3 regions of the Parabacteroides timonensis genome follow, and region 3 is predicted to be linked to each of the others. Evidence: riboswitches for the same ligand, from Rfam matches in the RefSeq annotation. Region 3 holds a riboswitch; each other region holds the start of a gene.
What was found. Region 3 has a riboswitch for cobalamin ahead of BQ7394_RS18625 (porin family protein). Riboswitches for the same ligand answer to the same signal wherever they lie in the genome.
Positions count from the first base shown of each region.

Region 1: linked by a shared signal. The riboswitch ahead of BQ7394_RS01450 (TonB-dependent receptor plug domain-containing protein) and the one ahead of BQ7394_RS18625 (porin family protein) in region 3 are both predicted to bind cobalamin.
Region 2: linked by a shared signal. The riboswitch ahead of BQ7394_RS12220 (ABC transporter substrate-binding protein) and the one ahead of BQ7394_RS18625 (porin family protein) in region 3 are both predicted to bind cobalamin.

Region 1 is NZ_LT669940.1:152,313-157,247, reverse strand. It holds gene BQ7394_RS01450 (TonB-dependent receptor plug domain-containing protein) at 1-1,545, opposite strand, end outside; cobalamin riboswitch at 1,579-1,778, opposite strand; gene BQ7394_RS01445 (DUF6383 domain-containing protein) at 1,905-3,830, opposite strand; gene BQ7394_RS01440 (fibrobacter succinogenes major paralogous domain-containing protein) at 3,850-4,935, opposite strand, start outside.
Region 2 is NZ_LT669941.1:1,142,414-1,147,348, forward strand. It holds gene BQ7394_RS12215 (iron ABC transporter permease) at 1-881, opposite strand, end outside; gene BQ7394_RS12220 (ABC transporter substrate-binding protein) at 891-2,051, opposite strand; cobalamin riboswitch at 2,101-2,304, opposite strand; gene BQ7394_RS12225 (precorrin-2 C(20)-methyltransferase) at 2,442-3,140, shown strand; gene BQ7394_RS12230 (hypothetical protein) at 3,226-3,678, opposite strand; gene BQ7394_RS12235 (formate--tetrahydrofolate ligase) at 4,071-4,935, shown strand, end outside.
Region 3 is NZ_LT669941.1:2,761,076-2,766,010, forward strand. It holds gene priA (replication restart helicase PriA) at 1-1,093, opposite strand, end outside; gene BQ7394_RS18625 (porin family protein) at 1,163-1,756, opposite strand; cobalamin riboswitch at 2,024-2,221, opposite strand; gene murQ (N-acetylmuramic acid 6-phosphate etherase) at 2,263-3,084, opposite strand; gene BQ7394_RS18635 (ATPase) at 3,099-3,932, opposite strand; gene BQ7394_RS18640 (MFS transporter) at 3,953-4,935, opposite strand, start outside.

The sequences.
Region 1 (4,935 bases), on a different contig from region 3:
CTTCCAGATAAACATGGTCGGGATAGCAACGATCTTATCTTTTACCCGGTTATAATAGCCATCCACCGTAAAACTCAGATAGTCCGTACCAATGACAGGACAACTGCCGCTCCACGTAAGTCCTACATTATATTGGGTTGCTTTCTCGGGTTTCAAGTCCTTATTGCCAAAACGGTCATAATAAAGATCATTAAAAGTAGGCATACGGAAAATATCTTTATAAGAAGCCCGGACACGTAAATTCTGATTTCTCAACAGACGGTAAGAAACGCTTACTGCCGGCGACAACCGTTTTCGGTCGGCTGCCGGTTCTCCTATTTCCAGTTCTTCCGTGGCAAACGTACCTAATAGACTAGCGGTTGCCGTCAGCCGGGTATCTTTATATTGTGCAGCCAAAGCCGATAAAGAGGTATAGCGTGTAGGAAACGGGCATTTAGGTATTGTTGCGTCCAACGTATTGACAAAGAAGTCTTCCGCCAGCGAAAAAGAAATGACTGGCAGTGGTTGATATAACAAAGCGGCAGAACCATAATACTCCCGTTGGGTATACACATCTGTCTGTACACCGTTGGGATGGCGACTGTGGAAGTCCTGATAACGGTTCCAGGCATAATCGAATTTACCTTTTGCTTTGAAAGAGAACAGGTCGCCGAACTTCTTATCGTAGCCTGCCTGCAAGAAACCATTCCGGTTCTTCAACCGTTCCTTATGATAATCGTTATAGAGGATAACCGATCCGGGCAATCCGCGGTCGGAGTCAAACCAGTATCCTTTCAGTTGCAAGGCACCTGCCTTGTTCCAGTCGGCAAATAAATTCAGTTCGCCATGCCAGGCTGAAATATCGCTATTCTTTCTTTTCTCCTCCGTCACAATATTCCCGTTCGTAAAAGTATAAGGATATTGCCCGTCGGCACGCTGCCAATCGGCAAACGCAGAAAGTACATATTTCCCGGAAAGCTTTTGCTCATAGCGAAGGGAAGGATTGAACATTCCAAATGAGCCGGCCTTAACCAAACCTCTTAAGTTAAAGTCCTTCTCTTTAAAAGACGGCGTTTCTGTCTTCACACTCAACGCCCCCGCCGATGCATACATCCGGGCCGTCTGGAAAATATCGTCGGTCTGTCCGATCGAAAGTGAAACCATTTCTACATTATCCAGTGAAAAGCGGCTGATATCGACCTGTCCGCTCTGGGCATCCGTTATCGTCACGCCATCATAGCTGACGGCTGTATGTTGTGCACCCAGGCTGCGCACCGAAACAGTCTTCAATCCCCCTATCCCACCGTAATCCTTTACGGTAGCACCGGAGAAACGTTTTACCGCTTCCGACAGGTCCTGTATACCCAACCGTTCGATACCGGCACGATCCATCACCTGCAAAGGAGTCGCTTCGCGGGTAGTGGACGGACGCGCCTTCTCCACCACTTCCACCCCTTTCAGCTGATGATAAGTCGTAGTATCTATCTGTTGTGCATTGACCGACACAGCCGCATACAGCCATGCGCCAAACAGGCATAGAGTTCTTATTATGTATAAATTCCGCATATATCTTAGGTCTATCAATACCTTACCCGAGGCATTGCATATCGAATGATGGCAGGTTTTCTGACTCGTTCTCCCATGATCGGCCGCCTTCCCAACTTTGCAGTCAGTGGCAACAAGATTTGCCGGGGTTATAGAACTTACAGCTACGGGTACAGTTCCGGATTTACACCGGATTCCCTTTTACTAACGATTAGCGACAGCTAAACCGCTACACCACAATTCGATGACAAAAATACGGATTTATATCTAATGAGCGTAGTATTTTCTACATTTTATGATTCCGGGACAAAGCCTTCTCTTATCCCGGAATCACAAGACATCATAGATCCGAAAGGATATTTACCTGACAGTAAACCTATTTAGTAAACACATATTTTCTGAGCTTTATCGCCACATTTCACGATATAGATACCGGAAGAAGGTAGCCGTATCTCCATATTCTCCGATGCTTTTTGGGTCTGGTAGCATAATTGTCCACCCAGATCCGACACCAAAAGAGGATGACCTTCGCACCCCTCAACCAGCATCCGTCTATTTTTAGCCGACACTGTGAACCGCTGTTGTTCGGCGATTGTCTTATTACTAACCGATTCTCCCTGAGGAAACTCGAGAACTGCCGCTTCACCGGGTTGCAGGATTATCGTCGCAGAATTACCGTTGACACTGACCGGTTTACCCCTCCATATCTCTTCTATTTTACCCAAAGAGGCTTTGCCGGTATAAGTCACGGTGATAGTTTTCGCTTTGGAATTATCCGTAACAGGATCGGCATGAGAAGTCTTGGTCAGGCCATCGTTGTTGATAAGCGTTACATAGAATGCTCCGTCCTTCACATTGACGAGATGTTCTACCGTTTCGGAAAAGGTAAAAGGGACGTCATATTTAAAATACTCAGCCATAACCTCATCCAAAGCAGATACTTTATATCCGACGATCAAACCTCTACCCAATTCCTCCTTCTTCACTTGCCCGATGCCTACTGTACCAAAACCGAACTGGGGGAAATTATAAGCATCAGCAAGAACCACACCTCCATTTTCAGCATACGACTTCAAATTAGCAAGTTCCCCATCCGACAGTTTCACATCCCCGCTAAGCATCACGACTTTATAAGTATTAAGCAAATCGAGCGGCGCGTCCTGTAACAAGAAATCAAACTGGTCGGCGAACGGCCCGTTTACCATTGTCCCTCTCTCATTACCATTCCGTTCCACGGAAAATGTTTCAGGCCACAGTTTCTCTATTAATGTGAATGTCCGCATATCAGCTTCTTCATAATCAAATTTCCCAAAGGCTTTCTGACCTGACGGCTGACGGTCCATACCATGATAGCGGTCGAGTAAAACAGCAACCGGAGTATAAGTGATACCCACCTGATGCTCTTTGGAAAAAGCGGTCAGCCGTTGGAACACTTTCCCGTAAGGAGTCAGGTCATAAGTTCCGTCGGATGTTTTTTCTTCATAAAAAGAGATCGCTCCACCAGCTTCAGCTATCACAGCATCGGCACCTGCCATATAACTCATCAGCATGGAACGTTCCAACAAGCTGATTGAATGCCCGTGATTCGCTCCACTGTAACCTTCCCAAATCCCATGTGTGGAATAATCGAGAATACTTGCACCATGCCAGGCTGAAAAATCGATCGTCCACGGACGGTTATATTGCTTGGCAGCTCCCCGGTTCATTGCGATATGAAGCTGGTAACCGTGAATATTCTCGCCGATCTCACTGCCTAACACATCCGCCCCTTCGGCACCGGCATAATGATGCCAGCAGTGGTGCCCGTTCATAGAATACCAGGGATACCCCTGATCAATGGTATGCCAGGTATTCTCATCCACCCGGTATCCATATTGGGACTTAACGAACTCCATAATTTTCCCCAATGCCTGTTCCCTGCTCGTTATGGCCGCCAGGTTATCCAGATAGATATTATTAATCATCCTTCCGGCGCCATCATACTGCCCCGTAGCCAGATTCAGGACGGTATATCCCCACTCGGCAACTTTAATATCAGGCAGTTTGGATGAGGGTTCGCCTACCTGATGTTTTTCGATAGACTTAATTGTCGTTCCATGATCGCGATAAGCACCCAACGAACTGACTTCCACTTCTACAGCAAACCCCGACTCCCAGAGTGTAGGCCCCAGCCATAAAGATGGCCGGGAAATATAAGTAGATTGTAGAATATCCGTTTCAGTATTCTGTGCACATGAAAGAGGAACCGTACAGAATGCTAATAATACACATATTATATAATTGATAGAATGATCTCTTTTCTTCATCTTGTCAGTTATTTATAAATTAATCCATTACGTATCTTACAGACATGCCCACACAAGAAGGGAAGTCGCTAAACCGACCTGTTGCCAACCCACTGGAGAAGAACCGGTAATAAGGGTTCAACTGGCCATCGGAACGATGGTCATTGATGGTCGATGTCCAGAAAAAGCCTAATTCGTCACAGTTCTGGAAAGCGCCGCCACACCACTGCTTTCCTGCAGGGTGAAGATTGAACTCCAACGTATTACTCCATGCGCCAAGCCCTTCCCAGGTATCTGCCTTCAGCCTGTCGTTCGTACTGCCGCGCCAATCGTCGTCCCGGGCCACATCCTCCGGAGTCATTCCAGTCAATAGCTCCAACTCCTGCCATTCGGCATCCGACGGCAGATGCCATCCTTCCGGAGCCACTTGTTGGGCCATACCGAAAGAATATAAGCAACCGTATGTCCGGTAATAATCGCTCGCTTTCGCTTCTTCCACGCTATTACCGCTATATTGCTGTACCCAGACTTCATTATTTATACCATTCGCTGGGATATGACGGAAGTTCTGTGTAAGCCATACGGAATTTCCATACTGTCTAACTGTATACGACTCATTATCGCGCGGATCGATGAATTTATCATCCATAAACAAAACCAGCAGCGTAGAACTATAAGATATTCCATATTTATTCTGAGCATACGCACGCACATAATATTTCCTGAACCATTGCAGGTCATTCATTTTTGTGGTGAATGTACCTATACCCAGGTCGGATGGTATTGTCTCGCCGTCTTCCAGTGTCGGACTTGCATTCGTATTGCTCCATACAAGTCCTTTTGAGGAAATATCATCTCCACCCGGCGCATCCAGGCTGGCCGTTATTGTAACATTGGTCGAACCTTCCTCTTTCTCATATTCCATTTCGATAGATATGGTGGGAGGTACTTCCTGTGAAGTCACGAACAGAACCGGATAACCGACCGATCGTCCGGCATCCGCAATCACATACGCCTGTGCACAATAGGCTGTCTCCTTTTTTAGTCCGGTAAGTGTATATTCGAATTCACCGTCGAGCGGGATACTCACCTTAGTACCCTGGCCGGCCAGGATCTCGTTCGCCTC
Region 2 (4,935 bases), 1.6 Mb from region 3:
AAGACACCGGGCATCAGTATGCGATGATCGGAGGTCTGGAAAATGGCACGGCAAAGATGAGGAACAGCAAGTCCCAGGAAGACGATCGGACCACAGTAAGCGGTCACGATAGCAGTCAATACACCGGCAGAGGTGATAACGAGCAGGCGTGCCCGTTTGATATTCAGTCCCAGGTTACGGGCATAACCGTCGCCGAGAAGCATCAGGTTTAATGTCTTTATCAATAGAAATGAAAGAGGGATCAGGATAGCCATAATCGCTACAAAAAGCATCATCTGATTACCGGAGACACGTGAGAAGCTTCCCAGCCCCCAGATTACATAAGCACGGATATCTTCTTCCACACTAAAGAATTTCAACACACCGATCACGGCATTTGCCACATAACCGATCATCACTCCGATAATCAATAGTGTCACATTCCCTTTTACCTTCTGCGAGACATAAACGATCAGTGCCATGACAGACAAGGAACCGACTATGGCCGCAATGGATAAGGCAATCTCTCCCATAAAGCCCAGCTTACTCAACGCCACGCCTCCCAGGCTTCCACTCAGTAAGACAACGAAAGCGACTCCCATACTTGCACCGGAGCTGATACCCAACACAGAAGGTCCCGCCAAAGGGTTACGGAATACGGTTTGCATCTGAAGCCCGCTGATCGCTAATCCGGCTCCGGCTACTAATGCCGTCAAGGCTTGCGGAAAGCGTGATTTCCAGATAATATTCTGCCAGGTGACCGGTTCGTCTCCATTGCCGCAGATGATATTCCAAACCGAATGGAAGGGAATCGAAACAGATCCCAACACCAGATTCAGAAACAACAACACGACGATCGAGACAAGGATCAAAAGCATCAGGATAGTATTAGAATACTTCATCGTCCCTATTTATTTAAGTAAATCATAATAGACAGGCGTGTGATCCGGCAGCAGATTCGGATGAAAGATATGCAATAAATCGCCCAATACAACCTCCGGCTCAGTCGGCATGCTCTCGTAAAAAGGTTTCTCCCGCATATTACAGTAGATCACTCCTTTTTCCTTGAAGGCACGGAAGTCTGCATAACGGGGATCCTGATCTTTCAGGGATTTATAAGTATATGTTCCCGGATAGCTGTTTACGATACGCCAGTAATCGGCTTCATCGGCCTGGTTATAGACGGTCTCGAAGTCGAGCGTCACACCGCCGGAACGATCGTCGTCTTTCAAAAAGTAATCAGCGCCGGCATCTTTGAAAAGCTGTGCAAGGAAACTCTTTCCTCCTACTGCATACCAGTTGCCACCATGTATTTCGCCACTGAACACGATAGGACGTTTCTGTACTTTACCTTCGGCAGTCAGCTCTTTCAGTTCGTTGTAGCGGTTCTCTATAGCTGAGAATTTCTCATTGGCTTCCTGCTCTATCCCGAGTAACAGACCGACAAACTTAATCCATTCAGCCTGTCCCAGTGGTGTCATTTCTTTATATCCCAGATGAGGAATCAGAGGAATACCGATATCTTTCATCGTCTCGTATCCGCCACGTTTAAAGGGAGAGATCAGGATCAGGTCGGGATTGATACTCATAATCACTTCATTATCGAAATTACCTTCGATCCCGATCTTCGCTGTCTTTCCTTCCTTCAACTGATTATTGATAGTCTTATTAAACAGATGGCGTGTACTCGTGATACCGACTACCTTATCCTCCGCTCCCAACTTAATGAAATTGGAGAGTTGCAGGGAGGTCATACAAATGGCACTACGCACAGGTGTTTCGATCACCGTATAATCGGCAGGAATACCTTCCGGCTTCGTCCCACGGGGAACCAATGCATACAGGAAATGCGTGCTTTCTTCATTCTGCGGGTCATGTATATCCATCAGGACATAACCGTCGGCATAAGTCAACTGAAAACCTTCGGCATACTTTGGCGCTACCTGAACCCGGTTATCCGTCATAGTCGTTTGCTGCGAAGAAACATTCTCTTTCTCCTGCTGATTTCCTTTTGATGCACACGATGTAGCCAATAGCGTAACCAGGCAACAACCTACTAAATACTTGTTCATATTCATATTGTTTTTTATCCGACACAAACCGTCCAAACCCACGAGGACAATCGTTATGCAAAAAATGGCAGGTCTTCTGACTTACTTCCATCCCGAATGCCTTCCCGATCGCAAAGACCAGTGGCAAAAGGTATTATCAGGATGTTTATAAAGCTTCACAGCAGCGTGGACTGTCCGGGATTTACACCCGGTTCCCTTTTAATCTGTCTCCGTGAACAGGAGTTTTACAGAACCGATTTCGAGCGCAAAAGTAATAAGAAAAACTGAACCATTCGCATACGGAACTGTTATTTACTGAGAATGTCGCTTCACCCCTGATATTGTTCAGTAGTTTATTTGGAGACTTCCGTTATTTTAAGCACTTTTGCCCTCCGAATAAAACAAGAGCAAATGACACATCCTATCAGCTTCGTTTCATTAGGTCCCGGAGAACCGGAACTTATCACTGTAAAAGGGCTTAAACAACTTCAGCAGGCAGATATAATCTATTGCCCGGCTACCCGGAATAAGCAGGGAGATTCTCTTTCACGTGCGGCAGATATCGTGCGTGCTTTAGATATAAATGAAATTGCCATCCAATGCTTTATGCTTCCTATGAGTAAAGACCGTACAGAAGCTTGGAAGGCCTACGATAGTTTATACAATGAGGCTGTGGCAAACCATGCAATAGGTAAACGGATTGTCATCGTTGCCGAAGGGGATGCTGGTTTCTATTCATCCATACAATACATATACGACAAACTTACAGACACTGGGATCGCTGTACAGCGTATTGCCGGGATTCCGGCTTTTATTGCAGCAGGAGCCTTAGCTGGGTTGCATATTGTCAAACAGGAAGAACAGATCGTTGTCATTCCCGGAACACCTTCTACCGAAGAGTTGAGTGAAAAAATACATGCCGGATATGTAATCGTCATTATGAAACTGTCACAATGTGTGGAAGCCGTACACGACTGTATCCGGAAGCATCCGCAGACACAGTTCCATTACTTTGAAAATGTGGGAACAGAAAAAGAATATTATACTTCCGATAAGAAGATTATAGCGGATAAAGTGTACCCCTATTTTTCATTGATGATCATACAATAATCCCCATCATAAGCCTAAAACAGAGTAGTTCTGGGAAATGACGGGGATATTAAAGGTAAAATCTATCGATATTGTATTGCAAAAACTATACTGATTCTATAATGTTACTCAAACGGTTCATATGATACCGGAGTGACTGAACAGATTCCCAGTTCTGGTGCCCTGACTTACACAACTCACGCGCACTTACCAACACACCTGAAATATGACTACTGATCTCTTCGATCTTTTTATTCGTTTCATTATAAAGAGATTCAACTTCTTCCGGTGAATATATGGAAGCAGATTGTGCCAACGATTCAAGCAATTCCATCTGGTAAACACCAGCCTTCGGGATCAAATTGCGGACGGCATAATGATGAAGATCCTGGATTTCCTTCTGCTTGGTTGTATCCCAACCTACATTACTCGTACTAACCGAAGGACTCATCTTTGAAAACATATGAATCCCCAAACAATCTGCAATTGTTCTTATCCATGATCCTGTTTCTACCTCTTTTGAAGCTACACCTGCCAAACTAAATCTCATTGTTGTCATAATCAAATCTCCTTAATTACATAAACCGAAGTTTTTAAAATCGCTACACACTTTCTTTTTATCACCCTAAGCCTGCTGTTTATTATATTTTGCTATCGTGACGACACAAAATTAATCAATTTGTTATACACAACAATCTATTATCCATATTTTATAATTCTTTAAGAGCAAAACTATCTAAATGCATTATTTTTGCCAACTAAAGATGACAAATACATCAAAAAGTACCACTTTAAGATGACAAAGATTTGTTTCCATTCTTCTTTTAGCATCTTTTATCAATATGACAGCAATATAATATCTCCACTCCCACCGGAAACCTTTCATTGTGACATTTTGTTATTTAATTAAAAATAATATACTTTTGTTCCTTCTTAAACTTACATAAGCACATGAAATCGGATATAGAAATTGCAAGAGAAGTTTCCCTTCGCAAAATAAAGGAAGTTGCTACAGGATTAGGCATTCCGCGCGAGGAAGTTCAGAACTATGGTCGTTACATCGCCAAAGTGCCTCTCCATCTCATCGATGAAGAAAAAATCAAAGAACATAACCTGATCCTGGTTACAGCTATCACTCCTACCAAAGCTGGAATCGGGAAGACAACGGTTTCTATCGGCCTTGCCCTCGGTCTGAACAAGATCGGTAAAAAGGCAGTTGCAGCCCTGCGTGAACCTTCATTAGGTCCGTGTTTCGGTATGAAAGGTGGAGCAGCCGGAGGTGGCTATGCCCAGGTGTTGCCGATGGAAAACATCAACTTACACTTTACCGGAGATTTCCATGCCGTAACTTCTGCTCACAATATGATCACAGCGTTGTTGGATAACTATATTTATCAGACACGCAATACCTGTGAAGGATTGAAAGAGATCAAATGGAAACGCGTACTCGACGTGAACGACCGCAGCCTGCGTAATATTGTATCCGGATTGGGTGGTTCTGCCAACGGTATCCCGACCGAAACAGGATTCGATATCACTCCTGCTTCCGAAATGATGGCAATCCTTTGCTTGGCTACCGACCTGGAAGATTTAAAACGTCGCATCGGTAATATCCTGCTGGGATATACTTACGATGATCAACCGTTCACAGTAAACGATCTGGGAGTTGCCGGAGCGATCACTGTATTGCTGAAAGATGCATTGCTGCCTAACCTGGTACAGACAACGGAAAATACACCTGCATTCGTTCATGGTGGTCCGTTCGCCAACATCGCACACGGATGTAATTCGATAATCGCTACTAAGATGGCTCTTA
Region 3 (4,935 bases):
AGAATTTAGAATGATATACCAACAGTTTATCGCCGAACAATTTTGCCAACCGTTCGGTTATCTGTGTCGTGATAGCTATTTCAGGCAGCATGTAGAGCACCTGCCGTCCCATCTTCAATACCTCATCGATCAGCCGGACATAGATTTCCGTCTTGCCACTCGAAGTAACTCCATGAAGCAGGCAAACTTCCTTTGAAGTAAAGACGTCATGTATTTCACTATAAGCCTTCTCTTGTGCCGGACTTAACGGGCTGAGAGGTTGCAGACGGCAGACCGGAACCTGTAAACGCCCCACTTCTTTTTCATAACTTACCAGAACACCACGCTTCAAGAGTCCATCCAAGATCGTGGAAGAGCAACCACTACGTTCCAACAACTCCTTCTTAGAGACTTCCTGAACCAACGCCGGATTCAAGGCATGACTCAGATCCAGATAGCAAACTAATAAAAGTTCCTGTTTCTTCGCCCGCTTAAAATCTGTAAATACCGCCTGTAACCGTTCTTCAGTAGCATATTCTTCCGATAAGCGAATAAAGGTTTGCATCTTCGGGACAAATCCCCGTTTCATTTCCTCACTCACCACTACCGCTCCACGGGCCATCAGGGAAGCAACTACAGGAACTACATTACGGAGCCCTGTCTTTTTCTCCAGTTCCGACACGGTCAGTTTCAGGACACCGGTAAAAGCGTCCAGTACCGACTGTTCATTCGGCCTCAAAGGGGCATCTGCCTCAAAGTCGGGATTATAGGTGACAGCCGTTTCACTTTCCAGTTTCAAACCGGAAGGCAAGGCTGCTTTATATACATCCCCCAGTTTACACATATAGTAGGATGAGATCCATTTCCAGAAACGGAGTTGCGGACGGCGCAGTACGGGAGTCGCATCCAACAAGGCATAAATTTCTTTCGTTTCAAAATCCGTATCAGGCCTGCGTTCATGCACATCCATTACAATCGCCGTATAATAGCGCTTCTTACCGAAATGGACAATCACCCGACAACCGGGAATGACAGCAGTTTCCAGATCGGAAGGAATACTATAAGTATAGCTATTCTCTAACGGAAGGGGTAATATGACATCTGCGTATTTCATTTACGAGGTCAAAAGTAACAAAAAAGGCCGGACTGTTAAAGTCCGGCCCTGCATATCTTTTATCTGTTATCAAAACAAAACTGCAGCTGTTATAGACCATCCACGGTTCTTAGCACCTCCCAAATCCAGTTTGTCTGCACTGTAATTGTCAGTCAATCCCAATCCGTAATTTATCCCTACCTGTAAATGGCTTATCAATTCAGCCCCTACACCGAAGTTTAGTCCTGCACTGAAGTTTTTTGTTTTCATCTGTTCGCCCAAAACATTCCAGATTTTATCTCCTCCGACACGGAAACCGATATAGGGTCCGGCCGACAGATAAGCTTTAACAAGAGGAATACCGAATTTCCATTTCAAATTGACCGGTACATCGAGATAATCCGTTTTTATACTGGTCTTTTCAGTACCTTTCGCTTTCAGTTCCAGTCCTTTCTGAGAATAAAGGATCGCCGCATCCAGTCCGATACCTACCAGTGGAATTGTTGTCTCGATCATCGGACCGATCTGGAACCCTGTCACATTATCCGCTTTCAATATATCAGAATTCAGATGAACGGACGATATGTTTACTCCTCCTTTTAATCCGAACTTCAGTTGTGACTTAGCCGGCACGGCTATGAATACCATCAAAATAACCAAAACTAAACCTGTAACCTTCTTCATATTGCCTGTTGTTAATTAATTATGTTTGCAAATAAACGCACTTTTCCTATAATAAACAAGTATTCCTATCATCCTGTTCATTCATAAAAAGGAAAGCATGCACCGATTACGGAGCTCATCCCGCAAACCGATCCATGCCTCTTTTCCTAATTATTATGGCAAAATAATTAAAAACAAAAACGTTCAGACAGCTAGAGGGGAAACGGGAGTAAGAATAGTGGAGACGACAAGCTGCCCCCTGTTCTCTTCCGGCCTTTCCTCGAAGCCGTCGAAATAACATGCCTTGCAGGTCTTCTGACTTACTTCCGGTTTGAGCGCCTTCCCATTCAAAAAAGAACAGTGGCACTAGTGTTGCCCAATCCGTTATGAAGCTTACAGCAGCGGGACTGTCCGGGATTTACACCCGATTCCCTTTTAATCCTTTCCTGCGGATACAGGTCCGGAACAATGCACATCGCAAATATAGAGATATTTTCGTTTCGTTCTCCATCAGTTGATGAAAAATATCAAATATTATGTTTTCGATATTCATCAACGGCAGCCTTTACCGATCCATACATGAGAAGGAGTCGCTGCGACTGGCCATAACTCAGTCCCAACTCCTCTGCCACCATCCGCGTTCCGCGGTCGACCAGTTTCTGATTAGTCAATTGCATATTGATCATCCGGTTGCCTTTTACACGCCCCAACCGGATCATAACAGATGTTGAAATCATATTCAGAATCATCTTTTGTCCCGTACCGGACTTCATACGCGAACTACCGGTTACAAATTCCGGACCGACAATCATTTCGATCGCCACATCGGCCTGAGCAGCCATGGGTGAATCCGGATTACTAGAGATAGAGGCTGTCAGTATCCCCTGCTCACGGGCTTTACGCAAAGCTCCAATCACATAAGGGGTCGCACCGGATGCAGCAATACCGATCACCGTATCTTTGGTCGTGACCTGATGCTCCTGCAATTCCTCCCAACCACGCTCCATGTCATCTTCCGCATTCTCTACCGGATTGCGAAGAGCTGTATCGCCACCGGCAATCAGACCGATCACCAAAGTAGGGGGCATTCCGAAAGTAGGAGGTATTTCAGAAGCATCGAGCACTCCCAGCCGACCGCTTGTTCCGGCCCCCAGATAAAAGATACGCCCTCCCTGTTTCATCCGGGGAACGATCTGATCTACCAGTTTCTCTATCTGGGGGATTGTTTTTTGCACTGCCAATGCGACCTTCTGGTCTTCTGTGTTTATATCTTCCAACAACTCCCGAACAGATTTCTCTTCCAGGTCATTATATAATGAATCTTGTTCTGTTATTTTAGTAAATGACATAATCAAATATAAGTTTACTTACCATGATACGCAATCAATCCCTCCATCGGACTTTGCGCAATCGCTCCAAGATGGAGACCCAAATCAAAAGCAATATCTTTCAGTATATCCTGATAATACCAGGCGACTGAACCGACCAGGTGGACAGGTAATTCAAAACAATCATACTGCTTCACGTTTCGGGTAAAAAATGCCAGAAAGCTACGGGTGACCAGTTCCCAAATGGCAGGTTCATCCAAATGCTCCCGTATAAAAGGGGAAAGGCCGGCCAGAAAACGGTTAGGGAAAGGTTGCCGGTAAACCTTGTCCATAATCGATGCCGGAGTCAACCCATATTGTGTAAGAAACTGCTCTTTAAGGGCCGGAGGTAGTTGGTTTTTCAAGACATCCCCAATCAATAGCTTACCCAATACAGCACCGCTTCCCTCATCTCCCAGAATAAATCCCAGGGGAGAAACGTTCTTTATAATCTCTTTACCATCGTAATAACAGGAGTTCGAACCGGTTCCCAGAATACAAGCTATCCCCGGCTCGTCGCCACATAAAGCACGGGCAGCAGCCAAGAGATCACTCCCTACCTCAACAGGTACAGACAGATACCGGTTAACAGACCGACGTATCATTTCATTCTTTTCAGGGAAAGCACAACCCGCCCCGTAAAAATAGACAGCGGAAGGTATAAGGTCTTTTAATGCAGGCAGTAATCCGGTTTCAATCTCCTTCCCTATCTCCTCCTCCGTCTGAAAGAAAGGATTCATACCTCGCGTTTGAAAACGAAGGGCAGGTTTTCCTCTTTCTATTACACACCAATCTGTCTTGGTGGAACCACTGTCGGCTATTAGTATCATATTTCCGTTTTATTACTTAATTAATCGATCGTTCTGTCTTTTTTACCGAATGCCGGATCTATCTTAAGGAAAGCAGTTACAGCCAGTGTGATCAGGCAACATCCCATCACCCACCAGAAGAAGTTCACATATCCCAGTTCCTCCTGCAACCACCCGGCAATCATTCCCGGAAGCATCATCCCCAATGCCATAAAAGCGGTACATATCGCATAATGAGCCGTTTTATGTTCACCATCGGAGAAATAGATCAGGTACAACATATAGGCAGTAAAACCAAATCCGTAACCGAACTGTTCAACAAACACACATACATTAATGACCAGCAGGCTTTCAGGAAGTGCACTACTCAGGTAGATAAAAACCAGATCAGGCAATGTGATTGCCAGCGCCATCGGCCAAAGCCATTTCTTTAATCCGCCATGCGCCGCCACGATTCCCCCGATAATACCTCCCAGCGTCAGGCCTATAATACCGATTGTACCATACACCAGGCCGATCTCAGAAGTAGTAAGTCCCAAACCACCCACTTCGCGCGGATCGATCAGGAAAGGTGTTACCAGCTTGACCAGTTGTGCCTCGGGAAAACGATAGAATAGCATGAACAGTATAGCGACCAATGCCTGTTTCTTCCTGAAAAACGAGACAAATGTAGCAAAGAATTCTTTAAATATGGTAGAAGCAGTAACTGTTACAGCCGCTTTATCGGACTTCGGAACCGGCAAAATATACTTATGATACAGGCAGAGACCGATAAATAGTCCGGCCAGGATCAGGAAAGTGATCGACCAAGCGAACGGAATCTTTCCGGTGCTGTCCTCCAAAGCTCCGGCCAGCATCACAAGTAATCCTTGTCCGGCAATGGTTGCAATACGATAAAAGGTACTTCGTATCCCGACATAGAAAGCCTGATCGTGCGAGTCGAGTGCCAGCATATAAAAACCGTCCGCTGCAATATCGTGTGTAGCCGAACTGAAAGCCACCAGCCAGAAAACGGCCAGGGTCA